Regions from separate parts of the Streptomyces sp. RK62 genome, predicted to be linked through region 1. Evidence: riboswitches for the same ligand, from Rfam matches in the RefSeq annotation. Region 1 holds a riboswitch; each other region holds the start of a gene.
The links. A riboswitch is a leader RNA that binds a small molecule or an ion and turns the genes downstream of it on or off. The one in region 1 is predicted to bind cobalamin.

Region 1 (7,102 bases):
CGAGTGCGGCCAGGTAGATCCGGGGGCGGGTGCCGGTCGCGGCCAGATGCGCGTCGGAGCGGGCGCGCAGCGCCTCGTACGCCTCGTCGCGCCGCACGCGCGGCAGACCGCCGGACGGCGGCTCGGGCGCGGGCTCACGCACCACGGGCTGCTCGCCGAGGTGCGGGAACTCGCTGACCCCGGTGACCGGTTCACGCCGCTTCGCCAGCTTGCCGGTGCGGGCCTCCCAGGTGGCGGCGAGGTCGTCGCGCAGCTGTCCCGAGCGCAGCGCGGCGGCCTGCCCGCCCGCCCGCTCGATCCGCTGGAAGAACTCCCAGCCCGCGTGCGCCAGTTCGTCGGTGAGCCGCTCCACGTACCAGGAGCCGCCCGCCGGGTCGATGACCCGCGCGAGGTGGGACTCCTCGATGAGGATGGTCGAGGTGTTGCGGGCGATGCGCCGCGCGAACGCGTCGGGCAGGCCCAGCGCGTGGTCGAAGGGCAGCACCGTCACCGAGTCGGCGCCGCCGACACCGGCCGCGAGCGTGGCGACCGTGGTGCGCAGCATGTTCACCCACGGGTCGCGGCGGGTCATCATCACCGGCGAGGTCACGGCATGCTGGACCTGGGCGCTCGGCGCCCCGGACACCTCGGTCACCCGGGCCCACAGACGGCGGGCCGCCCGCAGCTTGGCGATGGTCAGGAACTGGTCGGCGGTGGCCGCGTAACGGAACTCCAGCTGCCCGGCGGCCTCTTCGACCGTCAGCCCGGCCTCGGTCAGCTCCCGCAGATACGCCACACCGGTGGCCAGCGCGGCGCCGAGCTCCTGCGCGGCCGAGCCGCCGGCCTCGTGGTACGGCAGCGCGTCCACGGTCAGGGCCCTGAGCCCGGGGTACTCCTCGGCGCACCGCCTGGCCGGCGCGGCGGCCGGCGCGAACGGCAGGGGCGTACCCGTGCGGGCCTCGTGGCCGAGCGGGTCGAAGCCGAGGTTGCCGCGTGCCGCGTCCTTGGCGACGTCGCGCTCCTCGTACAGGGCGAGCAGCGCCAGTGCGGCGGCCTCCGACTCGGCGCCCGCGTCCAGGACGACCGGGGCGAGGTCGAGGTAGACGCCGTCGAGGGCGCTGCGGAGGGAGGACACCGGGATACCGGCCTCGCCGAGGACCAGCCAGAGCGAGGTGACGCCGTTCTCCAGGTCCGCCAGCACCACGCCGTCCGCGGCCGTGGTGTGCCGCTGCCGTACGTCCCAGCCGCCGGCGGTGTTGCCCTCGGGGCGACCACCCCGCACATAGGGGGCGAAGCCGGGCAGGCCGGGGTCGGGCGCGGCGTCACGCGCGGTGTACAGCGGGCGGGAGCGCATCCCGTCCTCGAGTGGGGTGGACAGGGCGTCCTCGGCAGCCGTCCCCGACACGTCCTTGCCCGCCTTGCGCAGCACACCTTCCACCAGGTGTCGCCACTGCTCATGGGTTGCGTCAGGGAACTCGGCGGCCAGCGAGAGCCCGTCGTCAGGCAGGACCGTCATGCTCGGATGCTAGGTCAGATGGTCAAAGGAGCAGCAGGGGGCATGGCTGTGACCTTGCCCTCTTCCAGATTGTGACCTGGGTCTCGGGGCCTCGGCGGTGCCCGCGCGGACCCGCTGAACGACTGGCTCCGGGCCCTGACTTGATAGCCTCGCGGGGCTGGTCGCGCCCCTTTCCGGGGCCAGGGAATCCGGTGCGAATCCGGAACTGACGCGCAGCGGTGAGGGGGACGGGCGGGGCAGGCACGCCACTGGGAGACCGGGAAGGCGCCCCGCCGGGACGAACCCGAGTCCGAAGACCTGCCGGCACCTCCGCGCCTCCGGGCGGGGAGGTCATCCGCAGGCCGGCTCCGCGTACGAGCCCCGACCCTTGAGGCGTGTATGTCCGTCCTTCCACCCCAGCCGTCGTCCGAGCCCCCGCGTACCCCGTCCACGCCCTGCCGGGTCGTGCTCTGCCGGGACTGCTGCTGCGGCAGTCCGAAGGTGACCGGTGTCGACCACGCGGGTCAGGCCGCCCGGCTGAAGGAGAGCGTCCCGGTGCGTGTCTCGGACTGCCTGGACGTCTGCGACCACGCCAACGTGGTCGTCGTCCAGCCCTCCGCCGCGGCGCGCGCGGCGGGCGCCCGGCCGGTCTGGCTCGGGCTCGTCAACGACCCCGACGCCACCGAGGACGTCATCGCCTGGGTGCGGGCCGGCGGGCCCGGAGTTGCTCCCTGCCCGGAGATCCTGGCCTTTCACACCATCCCGGCGCCCTCGTCGCGGGCGTCGGGGAAGGGCTGAACCGACCGCCCGTAGCCGCGCCCTGCGTGCCCGCCATGGGCGCCCGACCTCTCCACACCTTCACGCCACCCTCGCTCCACACCCCCCATGAACGGTTGAACATCGAACAGGCGGTCACGGAAGATCGGACGGACCCGTCCGGCCCCGACCGCGAGGTGACGCCCGCCATGTTCACCACCCGTCCCACCCTCCAGGGCACCTTCGGCATGGTGTCCTCCACGCACTGGCTCGCCTCGCAGTCCGCGATGGCGGTGCTGGAGCGCGGCGGCAACGCCTACGACGCCGCCGTGGCGGGCGCGTTCGTGCTCCACGTCGTCGAACCGCATCTCAACGGCCCCGCCGGCGAGGTGCCCATCCTCCTCGCCCCGGCGGGCGGCGAGGTGCGGGTGCTGTGCGGCCAGGGCGTCGCCCCCGCGGGCGCCACCGTCGCCCACTACCGCGGCCTCGGCCTGGACCTCGTCCCCGGCACCGGACCGCTGGCCGCCGCCGTGCCCGGCGCCTTCGACGCCTGGATGGTGCTGCTGCGCGACCACGGCACCCTGGCGCCCGCCGACGTCCTCGCGTACGCCGTCCACTACGCCGAACACGGGCACGCGCCCGTGGAGCGGGTCGGCGAGACCGTGGAGACCGTGCGCGAGCTGTTCGAGACGGAGTGGACCTCCTCCGCCGAGGTGTATCTGCCGGACGGCGAGCCGCCCCGCCCCGGCGCCCTCTTCCGCAACCCGGCCCTCGCCGCCACCTGGAAGCGCCTGCTGGACGAGATCTCCGGCGCAGGTGACCGCGTCGCGCAGATCGAGGCCGCGCGCGCGGTGTGGCGTACCGGGTTCATCGCCGAGGCGCTCGTCCGGCAGGCGCAGCGGCCCACCCTCGACACCAGCGGCGAGCGGCACACCGGCACCCTCACCGCCGCCGACCTCGCCGGCTGGTCCGCGACCTACGAGGCGCCCGCGACGTACGACTGGAACGGCTGGACCCTGTGCAAGGCGGGGCCCTGGAGCCAGGGCCCGGTGCTCCTCCAGCAGCTCGCCCTGCTCCCGGACGACCTGCCGCCGTACGGGTCCGCCGACTACGTCCACCTGCTCGTCGAGGGCTGCAAGCTGGCCATGGCCGACCGGGAGGCCTGGTACGGCGACGCCGCCGAGGTGCCGCTCGACGACCTGCTCTCCGACGCGTACAACGCCGAGCGGCGCCGGCTGGTGGGCGAGGCCGCCTCCTTCGAGCTGCGGCCCGGCAGCCCCGGCGGGCGCGTGCCCCGGCTGGGCGCCCACGCGCGCGGGGAGGCCGCCGCGCCCGGTTCCGTCGCGCCGGGCGCCGGGGAGCCGACGGTCGCCAAGTCGCCCGTGTCCCCGGTGCCGGCCGAGCCCGAGGTCGCCGCGGACGGGCTCACCCGGGGCGACACCTGCCACCTCGACATCGTCGACCGGTGGGGCAACATGATCGCGGCCACCCCGAGCGGCGGCTGGCTCCAGTCCAACCCCGTCGTGCCCGAACTAGGCTTCCCGCTCGGCACCCGACTGCAGATGACCTGGCTGGAGGAGGGCCTGCCGAACTCCCTGACCCCCGGCCGGCGCCCGCGCACCACGCTCACCCCCAGCATCGCGCTGCGCGACGGCGTGCCCGTCCTCGCCTTCGGCACCCCCGGCGGGGATCAGCAGGACCAGTGGCAGCTGCACTTCTTCCTCGCGGTCGCGCTGCGCGGGCAGGTCCGCGGCGGCCTCGACCTGCAGGGCGCGATCGACGCCCCGAACTGGCACAACGACAGCTTTCCCGGCTCCTTCTACCCGCGTGGGACACGGCCCGGGAGCGTCACCGTGGAGGGCCGCACCGACCCCGCGGTGATCGACGGGCTGCGGCGGCGCGGTCACGACGTCACGGTCGGCGACGCCTGGTCGGAGGGCCGCCTGTGCGCGGTCGCCCGGGACCCCGGCACCGGGGTGCTGTCCGCCGCGGCGAACCCGCGCGGCATGCAGGGCTACGCCGTCGGCCGCTGAGAGGCCGGGGGGCTGAGGGGTAGCGGCCCCGCGAGTTCACCGGGACTCCATCCGCAGGTCACCCGGCGGGCGGGCGTTGTCAGTGGCGCGTGTTTCCATGGACGGGTGATCGAAGAAAACGAAACCATCGAAGAGTTTCTCGCCCAGCACGCCACCGACGTGGAGGACGCCGTCCGCAAGGCGGCGGCCGCCGAGATCATGCCCCGTTTCCGCCGGCTCGCCGACCACGAGGTCGACCGCAAGAGCGGACCGCACGACCTGGTGACCGACGCCGACCGGCTCGCCGAGCGGTATCTCACGGAGGCCCTCGGCGCCCTCCTGCCCGGCTCGGTCGTCGTCGGCGAGGAGGCGGTCCACGCGAATCCGTCCGTGTACGACGCGATCCGCGGCGACGCCCCGGTATGGATCGTCGACCCCGTCGACGGCACCCGCCAGTTCGTGCACGGCGACACGGGCTTCTGCACCCTGGTCGCCCTCGCCCGGCACGGTGTCGTGCTCGCCTCCTGGACCTACGCACCCGCCCTCGACCGGCTGGCCACCGCCGTACGGGGCCGGGGCGCCTTCCTTGACGGCGAGCGGCTGCACGCCGGGGTCCCGGCCCCCGGCAGCGACCTGCGCGTCGCCACCTCGCACCCGGACTTCACCACCGACGAGCAGAAGCGGGCCCTGCTCGGCCTGTGGACCGACGGCGTGGCCCCGCGCCCGTGCGGATCGGCGGGACTGGAGTACCTGGCCGTCGCGCGGGGCGAGTTGGAGGCCACCGCCTTCGGATGGGAGGCAGCCTGGGACCACGCGGCCGGACTGCTGCTCGTGGAGGAGGCGGGCGGCGCCCACCTGACACGCACGGGGGAGCCGTTCCGTATCACCGGGGGCAACGCCCTGCCGTTCACGGCGGCCCGCGACGCCGGCACGGCCCGGCGGGTGGCGGGACTCCTGTCCGGCGGAGCGCGGCGAGTGGCGTAGGAATAGAGTCGGCCGCGGGGGAGCGGAGGTGGGGCGTAGAAGCCCCGGCCTATCCTGATCTCTCCAGGGCCTTTCGTTTGGATCAGCCTGGCTGTGAGACGCGGTGTGTCTTGGCCGACCCGAGCGGGGTCTGGTGCGTGCAGCTGCAAGGCGGAGGAGGGCGTCAACGCGGAGCGTTGGCAACCGACGACAACGCCGCAGATGTGCGTGCCAGATCCCGCGACGCCGGGATGATCCAAACGAAAGGCCCTAGGCCGCCGCCTGACGAAGGGGTCCGAACGTGCCGTCGATGCTCGACGCAGTCGTGGTGGGTGCGGGACCGAACGGCCTGACCGCCGCCGTGGAGCTGGCCCGCCGGGGCTTCTCCGTCGCCGTGTTCGAGGCGCGGGACACCGTCGGCGGCGGGGCCCGCACCGAGGAGCTGACGCTGCCCGGCTTCCGGCACGACCCCTGCTCCGCCGCGCATCCCCTCGGCATCAACTCGCCCGCGTTCCGGGCCATGCCGCTCGACCGCTACGGGCTCGAGTGGCTGCACGCCGGGCTGCCCATGGCCCACCCCTTCGCCGACGGCACCGCCGCCGTGCTGTCCCGGTCCGTCGCCGAGACGGCCGCCTCCTTCGGGCCGCGCGACGCGGGCGCGTACCGCAGGCTGGTCGCCCCGTTCCTGTCCAAGTGGGACACCCTGGCACGGGACTTCATGTCGCTGCCGCTCACCGCACTGCCCCGCGACCCGGTGACCCTGGCCCGCTTCGGGCTGACCGGGCTGCCGCCGTCGACCTGGCTGATGCGCCGCTTCCGCGACGAACGGGCGCGGGCCCTCTTCTCCGGCCTGGTCGCCCATGTGATGGCCCCGCTGAGCGGCTTCGCGACCGGCGCCATCGGCCTGGTCTTCGCCCTCGCCGCGCACGCCCGCGGCTGGCCCGTCGCCCGGGGCGGCAGCCAGTCCATCTCCGACGCCCTCACCGCCTACCTCAAGGATCTCGGCGGCACCGTCCACACCGACTACGAGGTGAAGCGGCTCGACGACCTGCCGCCGGCGCGGGCGTACGTCTTCGACACCTCGCCCACCGCGCTCGCCCGGATCGCCGGCTTCGGCCGGTACTACGAGAACTACCGGTACGGTTCCGGCGTCTTCAAGATTGACTACGCGCTGGACGGTCCCGTGCCCTGGACCGCGCCCGAGGCCCGGCGGGCCGGCACCGTGCAGATCGGCGCGGACAGCGCGGAGATCGGGGCGGCGCTGCGGGCCGCGTCGCGCGAGGGACGCGCACCCGACCGGCCGTTCATGATCACCGTGCAGCCCAGTGTCGTCGACCCCACCCGGGCCCCCGAGGGCAAGCACGTCTTCTGGGCCTACGGCCATGTCCCCAACGGCTGGACGGGCGACCTCACGGACGCCCTGGAACGTCAACTCGAGCGCTACGCACCGGGGTTCCGCGACCGCGTCCTTGCCCGTGCGACCGCGGGCCCGGCCGAAATCGCCGCCCGCAACGCCAACTACGTCGGCGGGGACATCGGCTCCGGTGCCGCCACCGGGCTGCGCCTGCTGCTGCGCCCCAAGCTCTCGCTGTTCCCGTACAGCACCCCGCATCCCGCCATCTACCTCTGCTCGTCCGCGACCCCGCCCGGCCCGGGCGTGCACGGCATGGCGGGACACAACGCGGCCAAGGCGGTCTGGCGCCGCCTGCGCCAGGAGCCCTGAGCCCAGGGGCCCTGAGCCCCGGGGCGCTGAGTCCTGAGCCACGGGCCCCGCGCCTGCGTGGACCGGCCCGTCCTGCTAGGAAGGGCCCATGACCACCATCGAACTCGTCCAGGGCGACATCACACGGCAGACGGCCGACGCGATCGTCAACGCCGCGAACTCCTCCCTGCTCGG
Region 2 (7,102 bases), on a different contig from region 1:
TGCCGTCGCGGACGTAGATCGCGTCGGGTTCGACGCGGCTGGCCCGGCAGCGGGCGGCGAGCTCGTGCGCGACCTTCCAGTGTGTGGTCGCGCGCTTGCCGTCCAGGAGGCCCGCGGCACCGAGGATGAACGCTCCGGTGCAGATGGACGCGACCCGGCCGGCCCGATCGGCCAGCGTGCGCGTTGCCTCGATCAGATCACGGGGCACGGGTGTGCGCGGGTAGAGGTCCGCGCCGGCCACCAGGAGTGTGTCAGGAGCAGACTCCGCGACGGCGGCGTCGACCGCGATCCGGATCCCGATGGACGAGGTGACATCCGCACCGGTCGGTGACACCAGCACGATCGTGTACTCGGCACCGAGCCGGTTCGCCTCCCCGAACACCTCCGCCGGGCCGGCGACGTCCAGGAGCTTGACCCCGTCGTAGACCAGGATCGCGACCCGATGCGTGGCGGAGCCCACCTCCTCGCTGCCCGCCTGTCCGGATTCGGGTGACTCATGGCCGGACCGAGGGAGCGCCGGAGGCCGGGTGGTCGGCAGGGTGGAAGACGGACGCACCGTCCATTCGTAACACACCCGTCTCAGAAGGAGCAGAGGTCATGAGCGAGGTCATCGCGGGGGTGGAGATTCCCGGAACGACGGCGGTCGCCGAGGCCACCCGCCTCATACAGCAGGCCACCGGCCCCCTCGTCTACCACCACTCCCGGCGCGTTTTCGTCTTCGGCGCGATGCACGCTCACAGACTCGGCCTGGAGCCCGACCCGGAGCTTCTCTACCTGGCCGCCATGTTTCACGACACGGGTCTCCTGACGCCGTTCTCCGACGTCGAGCAGCGCTTCGAGGTCGATGGAGCCGACCATGCACGTAAGTTCATGCTCGACAGCGGGTTTCCCGCCGAGGCCGCCGACGTGGTGTGGACGGCGATCGCGCTGCACACGACCCCGGGAATTCCCGGGCGGATGGGCCCGGAGATCGCCATCACGCATCTGGGGGTTCTGACCGACGTGATCGGCCTGGGCTTGGGCGAGCTGGATCGCGGCCAGGTGGACGAGATCATCACCGTTCACCCGAGAGGTGACTTCAAGAACGAGTTCCTGCAGGCCTACGTCGACGGACTCAAGCACCGCCCGGAGACCACGAACGGAACCGTGAATGCGGATGTTCTGGAGCATTTCATTCCCGGCTTCCAGCGCACGAGCACGGTCGAGCGCATCATGGGCGCTCCGTGGCCGAGCTGATCAAGGCGCCGTGGAACGTGATGACACGTGTGAGTGATGCCTGTCCGTCACGATGCCGGTGATCTTCACGGTGTATGTCGTCGGTCTGCTCGGCGCCTTGCTGACGGTCGGATCATCGAGCGGTCGGCTGGGTGCCGTCCGGTGCTGGTCGCCGGCCTTTGACATCATGTCGGCATGGATCATCAGGGCAAATTCCGGTGCGCGGCAGGCCAGTTGGGTATCCCGGACGACGAGATCAGCAGGTTCGGCCGGCACTTGCGGTTGTCGATCCGGTTGAGCGGGGGTTCCGGAGGTCCTCCGGTCGGGCAGTTCGGCGGGGTGCCCCGCCTGCCGGTGGGCGTGCCCTGGCCGTCCGCGGGGCACAGTCCGCTGCCGTTCGTCTTCTCCGTCGACTGCGGGGCGCTTCCGAGAGTCGACGGCTTCGGCCTGCCGTCCGACGGAACACTGCTCTTCTTCCTGGACCATGAGGAGGACCATCTGGACGACGGTGGCGGGGAGCGGAGCTACGCCCGCGTCCTGTATGTCCAAGCCGGCACCGACACCGTGGCCGCGGAACCCCCTGGACCCGAATGCGTCGGCGAGGAGTATGCCGTCAGCGCCACGCTTCTCGCTGAGCTTCCGCCTTGGTTCGAAGCGGACGAGGACGCGGATGACGGTGAGGACGATCGGTCGCCCTTTCAGGAGCAGTTGGCCCGCGACCTGGAGCGTGACATCCCGCACCTGGACCAACTCCGCGCTCTGGCCCACGACCTGTGGCCGGCTGACGAAGGACTCGCCAGCGCATGTATCGGCGGGTATGTCGACGACGAAGTGATCACGAGTATTGCCGAACAGACGCTGGCGGGGCTCGAGCAGGCCGGCGACATCGTCATCCCGGTGGCGAAATGGTATTCCCATGTGGAGAAGGAGAAGCACCGACTGACAAGCGAATGGATGACACTGGCCCGTTTTCCCGCCGCGCACGAGTTCTACTACGGAAGTTTCGTGATCCGACATGACGACCTGGCGGCCGCCCGGGTGGACAGGGCGCTTTCCGTGACCGAGTTCACCGAGTAGGGCACCGGACCTCCGTCCAGCCGGCGAACCCCTCGCACCAGTCGCCGCGGGGTATCCGCACACACCGACCTCAGCGCTCCTGTACCGCGGCGATCACCCTGTCCACCACTTCGGCCAAAGGCCTGGAGGCGTCAATGATCGTAGCGCCGTGAGGCTCGTAGATCGTTCGCGTCAGAGGATTCCACCTCAGAGCCGCCGCCAGCTCTTCGGGATGCCGTCCGAAAGGGTTCGTGGTGCGGGTCGCGAGCCGGTGGCGGAGGGTTTCGTCGTCGATCGCCAGGCACACGACGACGTCGAAAAGATCGAGGATGTCCGCCTCGTTCTCCGCCGACCCGCACAAGAAGGCCACGCGGGAACGGGAGTCCGTCGCGAGGGCTTCCACCCGCTCGCGGACGATCTCCCACCCGTATCGATCGAGCCAGCCTGCGGGAACCGGGTAAGGCGGGTTCGTCACCACCTCGCCGTCAGCCCGGTCGAACCAGCGGCAGAAGCCGTCCTCATCAGCGTCGAGCGCGACGAAGCCACGCTCGCGCAGCACCCCGCAGACCGTGGACTTGCCCGTCCCTGAATTGCCGGTCACCCACACCAATGTCACTCCGCCAGCGTAGACATGAGCACACGCGACTGCGCGGTGCTATTCGCTACGCAGAGCCGTGGCCGTGGGTGCCCCGGCCGCCGCGACCGGCCGGACTCGGCGCGAGCGGCTCATCGGGTGCCACGTACCGGCGCAACGCGCGGCGCCGAGCTGGGCACGAAGACGTTGCCACGGCTTCCGCCCGAAGTGACACGGCTTCCGTCTATGCCATCCCTGCCTGGTCCACGCACACGTAGCCGGGCACATGGCCTGTTTGCGGATGAACGAAACGGGGCAAAGCTTGCGCCGTTGGCCGCCTCCCGTTCGTAGGCGGCTAGGTATATAGGTGGACCCGACTCCCACTGACCGCACATCACACGATCCAGAGGCACGCGCGTTGAGTGACCAGGACCAGCCCGGGCGGACCGAGCAGCCGAAGGTTCCTGACCTGCGGCTGCAGCTGGACACCGAGCTGGACGAGATCGGTGCGCAGTTACAAGCCCTGGCCGACGCCAAGGACCGGCTGCAGGGTCTGCTGGGCGCGGTGCTGGCCATCAGCGGGGAACTGGATCTCTCGGCCGTGCTGCGGCGCATCGTCACCACCGCGATGGAACTGGTCGGCGCACGCTACGGCGCCCTGGGGGTGCTGCACGAGTCCGGCGAGTATCTCAAGGCCTTCATCACGGCGGGGCTGACTGAGACGGAACGCGCCGATCTGGGCGGGGTGGCGTTCCCCCACGGTCGGGGCGTGCTCGGGCATCTCATCCACAATCCCGAACCACTCCGCGTCGACGACATCCCTTCGCATCCCGCCTCCGCCGGCTTCCCGCCCGGTCATCCGCCCATGCGCACCCTGCTGGGAGTGGCGATCAGCGTCCGCGGCGAGATCTACGGCGATCTCTACCTGTCCGAACGTCTCGACGGCCGTCCTTTCGGCCCCGATGACGAGGACGTGGTGGTCGCCCTCGCCAGCGCCGCCGGTATCGCGATCGAGAACGCCCGCCTTTTCGGACAGGTCCGTGACAGCGCGGAGACCTTCCAGCGTCTGCTGCTGCCCACGTTGCCCGATCTGAGCCCCTTCACCGCCGCCACCGTCTACCGGCCGGCCGATGAACCCAACCGGCTCGGCGGGGACTGGTACGACGCCATCGTGCTGCCTGACGAGGCGGTCGGCATCATGATCGGTGACGTAGGCGGCCACGACCTGTACGCGGCGGCCGCCATGGCGCAGACCCACAGCATGCTCCGGGCGCTGCTGTACGACCGCCGTACTCCGCCCAGCGAGATCCTCGCCCAACTGGACCGCACTCTGCATGCCACTGCGGAGGTCCCGGTCACCACAGCCTGCCTGGCCCGCATCGAACCCGATCCGTCCGGGTGGGTACTGCGATGGAGCACGGCCGGGCACTTTCCTCCCCTGCTGATCAGCCCTGACCTGGAAACGGAGTACCTGCACGCCGAGCCCGGCCTGCCGCTCGGGGTGAGCACCGGTGAACACCGCCCCGACCACACTCGCTCCCTGCCCGCGGGCTCGATCCTCCTCTTCTTCACCGACGGCCTCATCGAACATCCAGCCCACTCCATCGATGTGGGCCTGACCGCGCTCGCCGACCTCGCCGCCACCCATGCCACCCGGCCGCTGCACGAACTCGTGCAGGTCCTGGCCGATCACCACCCGAGCGACGGCCAGGACGACATGGCCATCCTCGCCCTGCGCATTCCTGCCGGCACCCGCTCCCCACAGCTCCCGGCATAAGGCCACAAGGATACGAGGCCAGACCGCCTGACAGGCAGTCACCCGAGCGCGGTCACGAGTGATCAGCACGGCGCTCGCTCCTTGGGCGGACCCAGCAGGCAAGTGGGCCGTCCACGGAGCGTCGAGGAGGCGTGGTGCGTGCGGCCGGAACCCCTCGGCCTTTTGCCGATGACACGGGGAATCGTAGGATCACCTGGTCATCGCCGCGACGGGAGACAGGAAGCCGGTGCGAATCCGGCACGGTCCCGCCACTGTGACCGGGGAGCGCCCCTCCGACACGCCACTGCGCGCCGCGCGGGAAGGCGGAGGAAGCGTCGATCCGGGAGTCAGGACACTGGTCCGTCGCGGGCCCGATCCGAGGAGCGCGGACTCCAGGAGGCTTCACGTGTCCCAGCTGTTCAGCCCTGCCCGCACGCGCGGGTTCCTTCGTGCCACGGCAGCTGCCGTGGCTCTGTCGTCAGTGTTGCTGACCACGAACTGCGGTGCGGCCGACGAGAGCGGCGGGGACGCGAAGGCCACCGCGGCCGTGCCCGCGGGTTTCCCGGTCACCGTCGACAACTGCGGTGTGAGGACGACGTACGACAGGCCGCCGTCGCGGGTGGTCACCATCCATCAGCACCCGGCGGAACTCATGCTCGCCCTCGGCCTGAAGGATCGTATGGTCGGCACGGCCTTCCCCGACTCCGCGGTGCTGCCCGAGCTGAAGGAGGACTACGAGGCGGTTCCCGAACTGGCGCGGAAGGAACCGTCGTTCGAGAAGGTCCTGGATGCCGAACCCGACTTCGTCTACGGCGGCTACGGCAGCGCCTTCGCCGAGAAGGAGGGCCGCTCCCGCACGGCGTTCGCCGACGCGGGCATCGACACCTACCTCAACCGTGAGTACTGCGGCAAGAAGAAGGTGACGATGGAGGACACCTACGACGAGGTCCGCACCATCGGCAAGATCTTCGGTGTCACGGACCGGGCCGACAAGCTGGTCACCGACCTCAAGAGCCGCGTCGGCAAGGCCGCCGGCAAGGTCGAGGGCGAGCCCGACGTACCCGTCTTCGTCTACGACAGCGGCGACAAGGCCGCCTTCACCGCGGGCGGCAAGAGCCTCGGCACCGAGCTCATCCGGCTGGCCGGCGGCGAGAACGTCTTCGCCGACCTCGACGACGTCTTCGGCGACGTCTCCTGGGAGCAGGTCATCGAGCGCAGACCGGAGGTCATCGCCGTCTACGACTACGCGGGTGCCGGAAGCGTTGAGCAGAAGAAGAGGTTCCTGCTGTCCCAGCCCGCACTCGCCGACGTCCCCGCTGTCAGGAACAAGCGGTTCGTCGTGCTGCCGCTGACCGCCACGCTGGTGGGAATCCGCTCGGCGTACGCCGTCGACGATCTTGCCCGCGGACTGCACCCCGAGAGCTTCCGGTGACCCGGACCACCACCGTCACGTCCGTCGAGACGCGAGTCCGACGACGGAGGACCACCGAGCCAGGAGAGGGCCGAACCCGGCTGGCCGTCACACTGTTGGTGCTCACCGCCCTGCTCGTCGTCTCCGCCGTCACCGGACTTGCGATCGGCTCCGTCCAGGTGCCACCCGCCCAGGTGTGGGGCATCGTGACGCACGCACTGGGTGCCGACTGGCAGCAGCCGGACTGGTCGCGGGCCCGGGAGACCATCGTGGTGGACGTGCGAGCGCCGCGGGTGCTGCTCGGGGCGGTCACCGGCGCCGGCCTCGCGGTGGTCGGCACCGCCCTTCAGGCGCTGGTGCGCAACCCGCTCGCCGAGCCGTATCTGCTCGGCGTCTCCTCGGGGGCGTCCCTCGGCGCGGTCTCCGTCATCGTGTTCGGAGTCACCCTTTTCGGTCCGGTCTCCCTGCCGGTGGCAGCCTTCGTGGGGGCGTTGGGGGCGCTGCTGCTCGTGTACGCCACCGCCCGCACCGGCGGACGCATCACCTCCTCCCGTCTCGTGCTGTCCGGCGTGGCGATCGCCGCGATGCTCACCGCGGTCCTCGATCTGTTGTTGCTCACCACCGACCGGGGCAACGAGACCCGCGCGGTCCTCGCCTGGACCCTCGGCGGTCTCGGCGGGGTCGACTGGGGCACGCTGTGGCTGCCGAGCACGGCCTTGCTGCTCGGTGTCGGCGTCCTGTTGGCGCAGGCCCGCAACCTGAACCTGCTGCTGGCCGGCGAGGAGGCGGCCACCACCATGGGGCTGGACGTGGCCAGCTTCCGTGCCCGGCTGTTCGTCCTGCTGTCCCTCGTCACGGGCGTGCTGGTCGCGGCGGCCGGGCCGATCGGCTTCGTCGGCCTGATGACGCCCCACATCGTGCGCCTGTTCGTCGGCGGCGACCACCGCCGGGTCCTGCCGACGGCGGCGCTCGGCGGAGCGGTCTTCCTCGTCTGGGCCGACATCGCCGCGCGGACGATCGCCGCGCCGATGGAGATACCCGTCGGCGTCCTCACGGCCCTGTGCGGCGGGCCGTTCTTCCTGTGGCTCAT
Region 3 (7,102 bases), on a different contig from region 1:
TGGCCGTGGCGGTCACCGGCATCCTGGCGACGATGCCCTACATCGCGCTCCAACTGGTCGGCATCCAGGCCGTCCTGGACGTGATGGGCGTCGGCGGCGGCGAGAGCACCAACTGGTTCGTCAAGGACCTGCCGCTGCTCATCGCCTTCGGTGTGCTGGCCGCGTACACCTACTCGTCGGGCCTGCGCGCCCCCGCGCTGATCGCGTTCGTCAAGGACACGCTGATCTACATCGTCATCGCGGTGGCGATCATCTACATCCCGATCAAGCTGGGCGGCTTCGACGAGATCTTCGCCAAGGCGAGCGAGGCGTACAGCCAGACCAACCCGGCCACGGGTGCCCCGCGCGGAGCGCTCACCCCGCCGGACGCGACCCAGTGGACGTACGCCACGCTGGCGCTTGGCTCCGCCCTCGCGCTGTTCATGTATCCGCACTCGATCACCGCGACGCTGTCCTCGCGCAGCCGTGAGGTGATCCGGCGCAACACCACGATCCTGCCGCTGTACTCCCTGATGCTGGGCCTGCTGGCGCTGCTCGGCTTCATGGCGATCGCGGCCGGCATCAAGGTGCAGAACGGCCAGCTGGCGATCCCACAGCTGTTCGAGAACATGTTCCCCGCCTGGTTCGCGGGCGTGGCCTTCGCGGCGATCGGCATCGGCGCGCTGGTGCCTGCGGCGATCATGTCCATCGCGGCGGCGAACCTGTTCACCCGCAACATCTACAAGGACTTCATCAAGCCCGACGCCACGCCCGCGCAGGAGACCAAGGTCTCCAAGATCGTGTCGCTGCTGGTGAAGGTGGGCGCGCTGGTCTTCGTCCTCACCATGGACAAGACGGTCGCCATCAACTTCCAGCTGCTGGGCGGCATCTGGATCCTGCAGACCTTCCCGGCCCTGGTGGGCGGTCTGTTCACCCGCTGGTTCCACCGCTGGGCCCTGCTGGCCGGCTGGGCGGTCGGCATGGTCTACGGCACGCTCGCCGCGTACGGGGTGGCGACCCCGGCGCAGAAGCACTTCGGCGGCTCCTCCAAGGAGATCCCGGGCATCGGTGAGATCGGCTACATCGGTCTGACGGCGTTCGTGCTCAACGTGCTGGTCACCGTCGTCCTGACCTTCGTCCTGCGGGCCGCGAAGGCCCCGGACGGCGTCGACGAGACGAAGCCGGAGGACTACACGGCGGACGCGGGCGACCCCGGCGTCCAGGTGGAGCTGCCGCCGGCCACGGCGGGCTCGTCCCACTGAACCACCGGTACACGGCGGGCCGTCGGAGAAATCCGGCGGCCCGCCGCCGTGTGCGTACGACAGACTCGGGTGCATGGACATCGTGATCCGGCAGGCGGAACCCGGGGAGTACGGCATCCTCGGGGAGATCACCGCACAGGCCTATCTCCGCGACGGCCTCCTCGACTTCGGCGAGGACGACTCCTATCTCCATGAGCTCAAGGACGTGGCGAAGCGCGCGGCGGCCGCCGAGGTGCTCGTGGCCGTCGAGCACGACCGCGTCCTCGGTGGCGTGACGTTCGTCTCGGGCAGCGGCCCGATGGCGGATCTGGCCGGGCCCGGCGAGGCGGAGATCCGGATGCTCGCCGTCGACCGGGCGGCCCGGGGACGCGGCGCCGGCGAGGCGCTCGTACGCGCCTGCCTGGACCGCGCCCGCGCCACGGAGGGCTGTGTGCGCGTGGTCCTCTCCTCCCAGCCCACCATGTACAGCGCCCACCGCATCTACGGGCGTCTGGGCTTCGTCCGCACCCCGGAACGGGACTGGAACCCCGTGCCGGAGCTCCTCGACCTCACGCTCGTCACCTATGAGTTGACGCTCTGACACCACCACGCCACAACATCTAGGGGTGGCGCGACGGGCGAGCACAAGATGTATGCTCATGCTCGCTGTCGCCGCAGGGGAATCCGGTGCGAATCCGGAACTGTCCCGCAACGGTGTACTTGTGCATGTTCCGTGCACATGGTCAGTCCGAGGACCTGCCGACAGTGCGTCCCGGCCACCCGGCCGGTGCGCCAGACGTCCGGGCCTCGTGGAATGGGCCGGTGGACGCGACGCCCCGTGCGCTCGTGAGCTGCCCCCTGCCCTCCGCAAGGCCCTGTGCCGAGCGAGGGAGAGCCTCACGTGACCATCGCGCCAGCCGAACCGGCCTCAGCGGCGGCCGAACCGGAGAACGACGGTCCCGGTGCCGCGCTGTTGCGGACCCTGACCGAGCTGACCGCCGACCTCCCCGACGCCGACCCCGGCCGGGTCGCCGCCGCCGCGCTGCGCGGCCGGTCCGCGCGGGCCGACGAGGCGGAGCTGCGCGAGCTCGCCACCGAGGCGGCGGCCGGTCTCATCTCCGAGGACCCGGCGTACAGCCGGCTGGCCGCGCGGCTGCTCACCCTCTCCATCGCCGCCGAGGCCGCCTCGCAGGGCGTCACGACCTTCACCGGGTCGGTCGCGACCGGGCACCGCGAGGGCCTGATCGCCGACCGGACCGCCGCTTTCGCGCGGACGCACGCGGACCGGCTCGACGCGCTCGTCGACCCCGCGGCCGACGACCGGTTCGGCTACTTCGGCCTGCGCACCCTCTACAGCCGCTATCTGCTGCGGCATCCGCACACCCGCAAGGTGATCGAGACGCCCCAGCACTTCCTGCTGCGGGTCGCCTCCGGTCTCGCCGCGGACGACACCTCCTCGGCGGTGGACGAGGTCGCCGCGCTGTACCGGCTGATGAGCCGCCTGGAGTACCTGCCGTCCTCCCCCACGCTCTTCAACTCCGGCACCCGGCACCCCCAGATGTCGTCCTGCTACCTCTTGGACTCCCCCAAGGACGAGCTGGACTCGATCTACGACCGCTACCACCAGGTCGCCCGGCTCTCCAAGCACGCCGGCGGCATCGGCCTGTCGTACTCCCGCATCCGCTCGCGGGGTTCGCTGATCCGGGGCACCAACGGGCACTCCAACGGCATCGTCCCGTTCCTGAAGACGCTGGACGCCTCCGTGGCGGCCGTGAACCAGGGCGGGCGGCGCAAGGGCGCGGCGGCGGTGTACCTGGAGACCTGGCACTCCGACATCGAGGAGTTCCTGGAGCTGCGGGACAACACCGGTGAGGACGCCCGCCGTACGCACAATCTGAACCTCGCGCACTGGGTGCCGGACGAGTTCATGCGCCGGGTGGAGGCCGACCGGCCGTGGAGCCTGTTCTCCCCCGCCGACGTGCCCGAGCTGGTCGACCTGTGGGGCGAGGAGTTCGACGCGGCCTACCGTGCGGCCGAGGCGAAGGGCCTCGCGCGCAAGACCCTCCCGGCCCGCGAGCTGTACGGCCGGATGATGCGCACCCTCGCGCAGACCGGCAACGGCTGGATGACCTTCAAGGACGCCGCCAACCGGACCGCCAACCAGACCGCCCTGCCCGGGCACGTGGTGCACTCCTCCAACCTGTGCACCGAGATCCTGGAGGTCACGGACGACGGGGAGACGGCGGTCTGCAACCTCGGCTCGGTCAACCTCGGCGCCTTCGTGCGCGACGGGGACATCGACTGGGAGCGCCTGGACGCCACGGTCCGCACGGCCGTCACGTTCCTCGACCGGGTCGTGGACATCAACTTCTACCCGACCGAGCAGGCCGGCCGCTCCAACGCCCGGTGGCGCCCGGTGGGCCTGGGTGCGATGGGTCTGCAGGACGTCTTCTTCCAGCTGCGGCTGCCCTTCGACTCGCCCGAGGCGAAGGCGCTGTCCACGCGGATCGCCGAGCGGATCATGCTCGCCGCGTACGAGGCGTCCGCCGACCTCGCCGAGCGCGAGGGCCCGGTGCCGGCCTGGGAGAAGACCCGCACCGCGCGGGGCGTGCTGCACCCCGACCACTACGCCGTGGAGCTGAACTGGCCCGAGCGCTGGGCCGCGCTGCGCGACCGCCTCGCCGTGACCGGCCTGCGCAACTCGCTGCTGCTGGCCATCGCGCCGACCGCCACGATCGCGTCGATCGCCGGTGTCTACGAGTGCATCGAGCCGCAGGTGTCCAACCTGTTCAAGCGCGAGACGCTGTCCGGTGAGTTCCTCCAGGTCAACTCGTATCTCGTGGAGGAGCTGAAGCGGCTCGGCGTGTGGGACGCCCGCACCCGCGAGGCGCTGCGCGAGGCGAACGGCTCGGTGCAGGACTTCGCGTGGATCCCGGCGGACGTACGGGCGCTGTACCGCACGGCGTGGGAGATCCCGCAGCGCGGCCTGATCGACATGGCGGCGGCGCGCACCCCGTTCCTCGACCAGTCGCAGTCCCTGAACCTGTTCCTGGAGACGCCGACCATCGGGAAGCTCTCCTCGATGTACGCGTACGCCTGGAAGCAGGGCCTGAAGACCACGTACTACCTGCGCTCCCGCCCGGCGACGAGGATCGCCCGCGCGGCCCGTGCCACCGTCCCCGTCCAGCAGGCCGCCGACCCCGAGGCCGTCGCCTGCTCCCTTGAGAACCCCGAGTCCTGCGAGGCCTGCCAGTGACCACCAGCACGACCAAGAACCTGCTCGACCCCGGCTTCGAGCTGACCCTACGCCCCATGCGCTACCCGGACTTCTACGAGCGCTACCGGGACGCGATCAAGAACACCTGGACCGTCGAGGAGGTCGACCTCCACTCGGACGTCGCCGACCTCGCGAAGCTGTCACCGGCGGAGCAGCACCTGATCGGCCGGCTGGTGGCGTTCTTCGCGACCGGTGACTCGATCGTCGCGAACAACCTGGTGCTGACGCTGTACAAGCACATCAACTCCCCGGAGGCGCGGCTGTACCTCTCGCGCCAGCTGTTCGAGGAGGCCGTGCACGTCCAGTTCTATCTGACGCTGCTGGACACCTATCTCCCCGATCCGGAGGACCGGGCGGCGGCGTTCGCGGCGGTGGAGAACATCCCGTCCATCCGCGAGAAGGCCGAGTTCTGCTTCCGCTGGATGGACTCGGTGGAGAAGCTGGACCGGCTGGAGTCGCAGTCCGACCGCCGGCGGTTCCTGCTCAACCTGATCTGCTTCGCGGCCTGCATCGAGGGCCTGTTCTTCTACGGCGCCTTCGCCTACGTCTACTGGTTCCGCAGCCGGGGCCTGCTGCACGGCCTCGCGACCGGCACCAACTGGGTGTTCCGGGACGAGACCATGCACATGTCGTTCGCGTTCGACGTGGTCGACACGGTCCGCAAGGAGGAGCCGGAGCTGTTCGACGACCGGCTCCAGCAGCAGGTCACCGACATGCTGAAGGAGGCCGTCGAGGCCGAGCTGCAGTTCGCGCGCGACCTGTGTGGTGACGGCCTCCCGGGCATGAACACCGACTCGATGCGGCAGTACCTGGAGTGCGTCGCCGACCAGCGGCTGACCCGCCTCGGCTTCGCCCCGGTGTACGGCTCCGAGAACCCCTTCTCCTTCATGGAGCTGCAGGGGGTTCAGGAGTTGACCAACTTCTTCGAGCGGCGTCCCTCGGCGTACCAGGTGGCGGTGGAGGGCACCGTCGACCTGGACGAGGACTTCTGAGTCCGGACCGCGTCGCGCTCCTGGGCCTCCCTGATCTGACGGTCGATACGGCGGTCGTGCACGATCCCGATCACGGAGGGGAGGACCAGGAGGACGAACATCCCGAGCACGACGGCCATGGCGAGCAGTGTCTGTGTCTGTTCCGTAGTCATGACACCACTGTCGCGCCGGACACTCCTGTCGAACAGTGGCAGGACTGCCGCACACCCTCGATTTACTGCCATCCGCGAGGCACAATGGCAGCATGCTGAAGAACGTGGCGGCCGTCCTGCTCGACGGCGTACACCCCTTCGAACTCGGTGTGGTCTGCGAGGTGTTCGGCATCGACCGCAGCGACGAGGGCCTGCCCACGTACGACTTCGCGGTCGTCTCGGCCGAGGGGCCGACGCTGGGCACCCACGCCGGCGGGCTGACCCTCTCCACCCCGTACGGTCTGGAGCGGCTGGAGGAGGCGGACCTGATCGCGGTGCCGGCCGGGAACGCCTACCTCACCCGTGAGTTCCCGCCCGAGCTGCTGGACGCCCTGGTCAGAGCGGTCGACCGGGGCGCCCGGGTGCTCAGCGTCTGCTCCGGGGTCTTCATGCTGGGGGCGGCGGGCCTGCTCGACGGGCGCCGGTGCAGTGTGCACTGGCGGCATGCCGAGGAGCTGGCGCGGCGGCACCCCCGGACGACGGTCGAGCCGGATGTGCTCTACGTCGACGAGGGGCCGGTGATCACCAGCGCCGGCACCGCCGCCGGCATCGACGCCTGTCTGCACCTGGTGCGCAAGGAGCAGGGCCCGGAGGTCGCCAACAAGATCGCCCGGCGGATGGTGGTCCCGCCGCACCGGGACGGCGGCCAGGCCCAGTACATCGAGCGCCCGCTGCCCGCCTCGTCCTGCGACACCGTCGGCGAGGTGCTGGCCTGGATGGAACGGCACCTCGACGAGGACGTCACCGTCGAGCAGCTCGCCGAGCGCGCGCTGATGTCCCCGCGGACCTTCGCCCGCCGCTTCCAGCAGGAGACCGGCACCACCCCCTACCGCTGGATCCTGCGGCAACGGGTCCTGCTGGCCCAGCAGTTGCTGGAGGCGACGGACGAGACGGTGGACGCGATCGCCGGCCGGACCGGGTTCGGCACGGCGGCCGCGCTCCGCCACCAGTTCGTACGGGCCCTGGGGACGACCCCGCAGGCCTACCGGCGCACGTTCAAGGGACCGGAAGCCGCCTAGCCCTGTCGGCTGCGGGGTGTCGTCCGCAGCCTCAGGTCGTGCGGGTGGAGGGTGATGCCGACCCTGGTCCCGTCCTTCGAGCCGGATGTCTGCTCGAAGTGGTACGAGGTCGCCAGCGCCGCCGTGACCAGCGTCAGCAGCGCCATCGAGAAGTGGTCGCTCGGGCACTTGCGGTTACCGACGCCGAATGGCGTCATGGCGTACTTCGGCACCTCCTTCGCCCGCTCCGGCAGCCAGCGGTCCGGGTCGAACCGGAGGTGGTCAGTGTAGGACCGCGGGTCGCGCTGGACCGCGTACGGGCTGTAGACGATGTCGGACCCGGCCGGAATGCGATAGCCACCGAGTTCGGTGTCGGCGACCGCACGCCGGGTGAGAATCCAGATGGCGGGCCGCAGCCGCATTG

Region 2: linked by a shared signal. The riboswitch ahead of KBY32_RS13530 (ABC transporter substrate-binding protein) and the one ahead of KBY32_RS19575 ((2Fe-2S) ferredoxin domain-containing protein) in region 1 are both predicted to bind cobalamin.
Region 3: linked by a shared signal. The riboswitch ahead of KBY32_RS04195 (ribonucleoside-diphosphate reductase subunit alpha) and the one ahead of KBY32_RS19575 ((2Fe-2S) ferredoxin domain-containing protein) in region 1 are both predicted to bind cobalamin.

Annotation. Positions count from the first base shown of each region.
Region 1 is NZ_JAGPYD010000009.1:306,292-313,393, forward strand. Features, by position in the region: gene KBY32_RS19570 (methylmalonyl-CoA mutase family protein) at 1-1,495, opposite strand, end outside; cobalamin riboswitch at 1,637-1,815, shown strand; gene KBY32_RS19575 ((2Fe-2S) ferredoxin domain-containing protein) at 1,874-2,272, shown strand; gene KBY32_RS19580 (gamma-glutamyltransferase family protein) at 2,440-4,263, shown strand; gene KBY32_RS19585 (inositol monophosphatase family protein) at 4,369-5,226, shown strand; gene KBY32_RS19590 (NAD(P)/FAD-dependent oxidoreductase) at 5,516-6,928, shown strand; gene KBY32_RS19595 (O-acetyl-ADP-ribose deacetylase) at 7,017-7,102, shown strand, end outside.
Region 2 is NZ_JAGPYD010000006.1:185,087-192,188, forward strand. Features, by position in the region: gene KBY32_RS13505 (GlxA family transcriptional regulator) at 1-460, opposite strand, end outside; gene KBY32_RS13510 (HD domain-containing protein) at 598-1,236, shown strand; gene KBY32_RS13515 (DUF1963 domain-containing protein) at 1,411-2,292, shown strand; gene KBY32_RS13520 (AAA family ATPase) at 2,363-2,887, opposite strand; gene KBY32_RS13525 (PP2C family protein-serine/threonine phosphatase) at 3,264-4,622, shown strand; cobalamin riboswitch at 4,838-4,959, shown strand; gene KBY32_RS13530 (ABC transporter substrate-binding protein) at 5,008-6,033, shown strand; gene KBY32_RS13535 (iron ABC transporter permease) at 6,030-7,102, shown strand, end outside.
Region 3 is NZ_JAGPYD010000002.1:93,673-100,774, reverse strand. Features, by position in the region: gene mctP (monocarboxylate uptake permease MctP) at 1-1,241, shown strand, start outside; gene KBY32_RS04200 (GNAT family N-acetyltransferase) at 1,315-1,821, shown strand; cobalamin riboswitch at 1,867-1,999, shown strand; gene KBY32_RS04195 (ribonucleoside-diphosphate reductase subunit alpha) at 2,122-4,476, shown strand; gene KBY32_RS04190 (ribonucleotide-diphosphate reductase subunit beta) at 4,533-5,489, shown strand; gene KBY32_RS04185 (hypothetical protein) at 5,402-5,641, opposite strand; gene KBY32_RS04180 (GlxA family transcriptional regulator) at 5,734-6,699, shown strand; gene KBY32_RS04175 (cytochrome P450) at 6,696-7,102, opposite strand, start outside.